DNA from 2 places in the Cytobacillus sp. FSL R7-0696 genome. Region 2 is predicted to be linked to the other one. Evidence: a T-box and tRNA genes for the amino acid it is inferred to sense, from the RefSeq annotation. Region 2 holds a T-box; the other holds one or more tRNA genes.
What was found. The T-box of region 2 lies ahead of proS (proline--tRNA ligase). A T-box ahead of a tRNA ligase gene usually reads a tRNA of that ligase, here a tRNA-Pro.
Positions count from the first base shown of each region.

Region 1 (3,399 bases), 1.0 Mb from region 2:
GGTTACCCGCGACAGGACGGAAAGACCCCGTGGAGCTTTACTGTAGCCTGATATTGAATTTTGGTACAGCTTGTACAGGATAGGTAGGAGCCTTAGAAGCCGGAGCGCTAGCTTCGGTGGAGGCGTCGGTGGGATACTACCCTGGCTGTATTGAAATTCTAACCCACATCCCTTATCGGGATGGGAGACAGTGTCAGGTGGGCAGTTTGACTGGGGCGGTCGCCTCCTAAAGAGTAACGGAGGCGCCCAAAGGTTCCCTCAGAATGGTTGGAAATCATTCGTAGAGTGTAAAGGCACAAGGGAGCTTGACTGCGAGACCTACAAGTCGAGCAGGGACGAAAGTCGGGCTTAGTGATCCGGTGGTTCCGCATGGAAGGGCCATCGCTCAACGGATAAAAGCTACCCCGGGGATAACAGGCTTATCTCCCCCAAGAGTCCACATCGACGGGGAGGTTTGGCACCTCGATGTCGGCTCATCGCATCCTGGGGCTGTAGTCGGTCCCAAGGGTTGGGCTGTTCGCCCATTAAAGCGGTACGCGAGCTGGGTTCAGAACGTCGTGAGACAGTTCGGTCCCTATCCGTCGTGGGCGCAGGAAATTTGAGAGGAGCTGTCCTTAGTACGAGAGGACCGGGATGGACGCACCGCTGGTGTACCAGTTGTCTTGCCAAAGGCATCGCTGGGTAGCTATGTGCGGAAGGGATAAGTGCTGAAAGCATCTAAGCATGAAGCCCCCCTCGAGATGAGATTTCCCATAGCGCAAGCTAGTAAGATCCCTGAAAGATGATCAGGTTGATAGGTTAGAGGTGGAAGTGTGGCGACACATGTAGCTGACTAATACTAATCGATCGAGGACTTAACCAAACAGGCGATTACTCAATAAATATCTTCTTCAGCATTATCTAGTTTTGAGGGAACGATTCCCTTACAATTTCATAGTCCGGTGGCGATAGCGAGAAGGTCACACCCGTTCCCATACCGAACACGGAAGTTAAGCTTCTCAGCGCCGATGGTAGTTAGGGGCTGTCCCCTTGTGAGAGTAGGACGTTGCCGGGCATACATATTGGAGGATTAGCTCAGCTGGGAGAGCATCTGCCTTACAAGCAGAGGGTCGGCGGTTCGATCCCGTCATCCTCCACCATTTTTTTGTGTTTATTTGCCGGCCTAGCTCAATTGGTAGAGCAACTGACTTGTAATCAGTAGGTTGGGGGTTCAAGTCCTCTGGCCGGCACCACTTGTACGAGCCATTAGCTCAGTTGGTAGAGCATCTGACTTTTAATCAGAGGGTCGAAGGTTCGAGTCCTTCATGGCTCACCATTTATATATGCGGGTGTGGCGGAATTGGCAGACGCACCAGACTTAGGATCTGGCGCCGCAAGGCGTGGGGGTTCGACTCCCTTCACCCGCACCATTTTTATTTTGAATATTTGCGGAAGTAGTTCAGTGGTAGAACATCACCTTGCCAAGGTGAGGGTCGCGGGTTCGAATCCCGTCTTCCGCTCCAATAAGTGCCGGGGTGGCGGAACTGGCAGACGCACAGGACTTAAAATCCTGCGGTAGGTGACTACCGTACCGGTTCGATTCCGGTCCTCGGCACCACTTATTGATGCGCCCGTAGCTCAATTGGATAGAGCGTTTGACTACGGATCAAAAGGTTAGGGGTTCGACTCCTCTCGGGCGCGCCATATACGGGAAGTAGCTCAGCTTGGTAGAGCACTTGGTTTGGGACCAAGGGGTCGCAGGTTCGAATCCTGTCTTCCCGACCATTTTTATTACTCTTTTGGGGCCTTAGCTCAGCTGGGAGAGCGCCTGCTTTGCACGCAGGAGGTCAGCGGTTCGATCCCGCTAGGCTCCACCAAAAACATTTTAAAAAAAGTTATTGACATAACAAGTTAAGATGTTGTATGATTATAAAGTCGCTTCTGAGGCGAACGAGATTGTTCTTTGAAAACTGAACGAACGTAAAACGTCAAGCGTAATTCTAAAAAAGCTGATTTATCAGCAACAAAGCACCACAGGTGCAAACGAGCTAATCAAACACTTTATTGGAGAGTTTGATCCTGGCTCAGGACGAACGCTGGCGGCGTGCCTAATACATGCAAGTCGAGCGAATCTGAGGGAGCTTGCTCCCAAAGATTAGCGGCGGACGGGTGAGTAACACGTGGGCAACCTGCCTGTAAGACTGGGATAACTCCGGGAAACCGGGGCTAATACCGGATAATATCTATTTATACATATAATTAGATTGAAAGATGGTTCTGCTATCACTTACAGATGGGCCCGCGGCGCATTAGCTAGTTGGTGAGGTAACGGCTCACCAAGGCGACGATGCGTAGCCGACCTGAGAGGGTGATCGGCCACACTGGGACTGAGACACGGCCCAGACTCCTACGGGAGGCAGCAGTAGGGAATCTTCCGCAATGGACGAAAGTCTGACGGAGCAACGCCGCGTGAGTGATGAAGGTTTTCGGATCGTAAAACTCTGTTGTTAGGGAAGAACAAGTATCGGAGTAACTGCCGGTACCTTGACGGTACCTAACCAGAAAGCCACGGCTAACTACGTGCCAGCAGCCGCGGTAATACGTAGGTGGCAAGCGTTGTCCGGAATTATTGGGCGTAAAGCGCGCGCAGGCGGTTCCTTAAGTCTGATGTGAAAGCCCACGGCTCAACCGTGGAGGGTCATTGGAAACTGGGGAACTTGAGTGCAGAAGAGGAAAGTGGAATTCCAAGTGTAGCGGTGAAATGCGTAGAGATTTGGAGGAACACCAGTGGCGAAGGCGACTTTCTGGTCTGTAACTGACGCTGAGGCGCGAAAGCGTGGGGAGCAAACAGGATTAGATACCCTGGTAGTCCACGCCGTAAACGATGAGTGCTAAGTGTTAGAGGGTTTCCGCCCTTTAGTGCTGCAGCAAACGCATTAAGCACTCCGCCTGGGGAGTACGACCGCAAGGTTGAAACTCAAAGGAATTGACGGGGGCCCGCACAAGCGGTGGAGCATGTGGTTTAATTCGAAGCAACGCGAAGAACCTTACCAGGTCTTGACATCCTCTGACAATCCTAGAGATAGGACTTTCCCCTTCGGGGGACAGAGTGACAGGTGGTGCATGGTTGTCGTCAGCTCGTGTCGTGAGATGTTGGGTTAAGTCCCGCAACGAGCGCAACCCTTGATCTTAGTTGCCAGCATTCAGTTGGGCACTCTAAGGTGACTGCCGGTGACAAACCGGAGGAAGGTGGGGATGACGTCAAATCATCATGCCCCTTATGACCTGGGCTACACACGTGCTACAATGGATGGTACAAAGGGCTGCAAGACCGCGAGGTTTAGCCAATCCCATAAAACCATTCTCAGTTCGGATTGTAGGCTGCAACTCGCCTACATGAAGCCGGAATCGCTAGTAATC
Region 1 covers NZ_JBBOWA010000001.1:1,632,865-1,636,263, reverse strand. The annotation lists rRNA gene MKX29_RS08670 (23S ribosomal RNA) at 1-862, shown strand, start outside; rRNA gene rrf (5S ribosomal RNA) at 938-1,054, shown strand; tRNA gene MKX29_RS08660 (tRNA-Val) at 1,064-1,139, shown strand; tRNA gene MKX29_RS08655 (tRNA-Thr) at 1,157-1,232, shown strand; tRNA gene MKX29_RS08650 (tRNA-Lys) at 1,240-1,315, shown strand; tRNA gene MKX29_RS08645 (tRNA-Leu) at 1,325-1,409, shown strand; tRNA gene MKX29_RS08640 (tRNA-Gly) at 1,428-1,502, shown strand; tRNA gene MKX29_RS08635 (tRNA-Leu) at 1,509-1,597, shown strand; tRNA gene MKX29_RS08630 (tRNA-Arg) at 1,607-1,683, shown strand; tRNA gene MKX29_RS08625 (tRNA-Pro) at 1,688-1,764, shown strand; tRNA gene MKX29_RS08620 (tRNA-Ala) at 1,781-1,856, shown strand; rRNA gene MKX29_RS08615 (16S ribosomal RNA) at 2,041-3,399, shown strand, end outside.
Region 1: it has a tRNA-Pro gene. The T-box ahead of proS (proline--tRNA ligase) is inferred to sense a tRNA for this amino acid. The anticodon was not compared.

Region 2 (3,399 bases):
GTCAAATGATGATTTCTCGTTTCGATATCAACATGATTTTCTGTTAATTGCTCTTTTTTCTTTTTTCTAACCACATCAATCCATTGATGATAAGCAATTTTCTTTAATAAAGCTCGTGTTATTTTAGTTTCGTTATACTTCATTGCCTTCAAGATGGTTTCTTGCGCGATGTCCTCTCCATCCCACTCATTTTGGCAAAGAAAGGTGCAATAGTTTACTAAGTCTCGATAATACTTTTTCGCAATCAAATCTAACGTTGCTGACCGGCTTACCATCTGCTCCTTATGCATTGTTTCCTTCACCCCTTCACACTTTCTATTACTTAAACGGCTATAAGTGAAAAAAAGATATGGGTCAATAAAATTTTTTTCTTAATAAGCTTTAGCCCAATAGACAAGATGCTTTGCTTCTTCTTTACAGCACACACACACTTTAGCAATCGCCGTTTCATCAAATGGCATACAACGGGAAGTCACACTTGTGTCTTCTTTTATTTTCTCTTCGCATGCTTGATTACCACACCACATCGCTTTGACAAACCCTTGTTTTTCATTAAATATCTGCTTAAACTCTTCATAAGTATATGCTTCATACGTATGATCGTTGCAGTGTTCTTTTGCCTTATGATAAAGTGAAGTTTGAATCCCTTCTAAAAGTTGAACAATTGTTTCTTCTAGATTTTCTAATGGAGTGACCATTTTCTCTCCTGTATCTCTTCTTGCAAGTACGACTTGACCCTTTTCAATATCTTTAGGCCCTACTTCTAAGCGAATGGGCACACCCTTCATTTCATATTCATTAAATTTCCAACCTGGCTTTTTATCACTTGCATCAATATCTACGCGCGCTACTTTATTTAGTTTTTCTTTTAAATCATAGGCAAAATCTAATACGCCATCCTTATGTTGCGCAATAGGAACAATCATTACCTGCTTTGGGGCAACCTTTGGCGGAATTACTAAACCTCTGTCATCACCGTGGACCATAATCATCGCACCGATAATTCTGGTTGTGAATCCCCAAGAAGTTTGCTGCACATACTGCTCTTTTCCATCTTGGTCGGTAAATTGAATCCCAAATGCCTTTGCAAAGCCATCTCCTAAATGATGAGATGTCCCTGATTGTAGCGCTTTACCATCATGCATTAAACTTTCAATTGTATAAGTTAATTTTGCGCCAGCAAACTTTTCTTTTTCCGTTTTCTTGCCTTTAACAACAGGGATAGCTAAAAGATTTTCACAAATATCTGCATAGACTTCAAGCATCTTTACTGTTTCTTCTAACGCTTCTTCATCCGTCGCATGACAAGTATGGCCCTCTTGCCATAAAAACTCCAACGTTCGTAAAAATGGTCTTGTTGTTTTCTCCCATCGAACAACATTTGACCATTGATTATACAGCTTTGGTAAATCACGATAAGAGTGAATAATATTTTTATAATGTTCTCCGAATAGTACTTCTGATGTCGGGCGCACACAAAGTTTTTCAGCAAGCTCATCTTCTCCACCATGAGTTACCCAAGCAACTTCTGGGGCAAATCCTTCAATATGATCTTTCTCTTTCTGAAGAAGGCTCTCAGGAATAAATAGAGGCATATAAACATTTTCATGCCCAGTTTCTTTTATCTTTTGATCAAGTGCTGATTTAATGTTCTCCCAAAGGGCGTAACCATATGGACGAATAATCATGGAACCTCTCACACTCGAATAATCGACTAAATCAGCTTTCTTTACGACATCTGTATACCATTGTGGAAAATCTTCATTCATTGATGTTATTTCTTTCACAAACTGTTTACCCATATTGACACCTCATTTTTAATTTTTATTCTCAAAGACACAAAAAAGCCCTGCTTTCAAATAGGGACCCAATGACTGGTGGTACCACCCTATTTCAAAGCAAAGCTTTGCACTCTTATTGATAACGGTTCAACAAGTAAACCGCATATTCTAAAGAATATGTACTCAGAGGGCAGGTTCAGCTTTTCATTAATAGATATCTCACAGCACAAACGGATACCTTCTCTGAAAATAATGATGAAAACTTACTATTCCTCATCAACGTTTAACTATTTTTTTGAAGATTATATAGAGTTTCATGAAAAATGTCAACTTTTGATTGAAGGCTCTTGGTCTAATGGCTTTTCACTTCACTTTTTAAGCCCCCTAAAAGTGAACTTTTTTCTATTACTAGACTAATTAGTACACAGAAGATGTCAAAAATAAGACGATCAATAACAAAATGTGAAAAGATAAACCATCCCGTACAAAGAATACAATCCATTTTTCTGTTTTATTTATTTGAATGAAATCGAATATCCCCTATATGTTTAACTAGAGAAATACAGCCCTATTCAATCCTTTGAATGGTGAAGAGGCTCCTGAAGAGACGTTACCCATCATAGCAAAAGCATAATAAATGAAAGCTATAAGAAAATCGCGTTCAACATGATTTAGTATTAACTGAACCACTCTCACAAATTCATACATCGTCTAATATTTCATTCAAAGAATAAAAAAACCTACCCCAATAAGAGGTAGGAAAAAGTATCATTAGTTTGTTATTTCTTCATTTGCAAATGCTGCCTCAACTTGAACATAATCATATCCTAAGTCCCTTGCGACTGCTTCATACGTTACATGCCCATTTACTACGTTTACCCCTAATTTCAATGCTGGGTTTTGCTCAACAGCTAGATGTGCACCTTTAGTCGCTATTTGTAATGCATAAGGAATCGTTACATTCGTTAAAGCGATTGTTGATGTTCTTGGCACGGCACCTGGCATGTTTGCCACAGCATAATGCACAACACCATGTTTAATATATGTTGGATCATCATGTGTAGTTACATGATCAACCGTTTCAAGAATACCACCTTGGTCAACCGCAACGTCGATAACGACTGCACCAGGTTTCATCGTTTGAATCATTTCTTCTGTTACTAATTTTGGCGCTTTTGCTCCTGGAATGAGTACAGCACCAATTACAAGGTCAGCTTCTTTTACAGATTCAGCAATATTTAATGGATTAGACATTAATGTTTGAATACTATTACCGAAAATATCATCAAGTTGACGAAGTCTTTCAGGGCTTAAATCAATGATTGTTACATCTGCACCAAGACCGATGGCCATTTTCGCAGCATTAATACCCACAACGCCCCCACCAATAATCGTCACTTTTCCTCTTGATACACCTGGTACACCCGCAAGTAATATTCCTTGGCCGCCGTTTGTTTTTTGTAAGAATTGCGCTCCAACTTGTGTTGCCATTCTACCAGCAACTTCACTCATTGGTGTTAGTAATGGAAGTGTACGGTTCACCTCAACCGTTTCATATGCAATAGCCGTTACTCCGCTTTTCACTAGCGCATCTGCCAATTCTGGTTCTGCTGCTAAA
Region 2 covers NZ_JBBOWA010000001.1:2,674,009-2,677,407, reverse strand. The annotation lists gene MKX29_RS13905 (sigma-70 family RNA polymerase sigma factor) at 1-290, opposite strand, end outside; gene proS (proline--tRNA ligase) at 372-1,802, opposite strand; T-box leader at 1,859-2,070, opposite strand; gene ald (alanine dehydrogenase) at 2,553-3,399, opposite strand, start outside.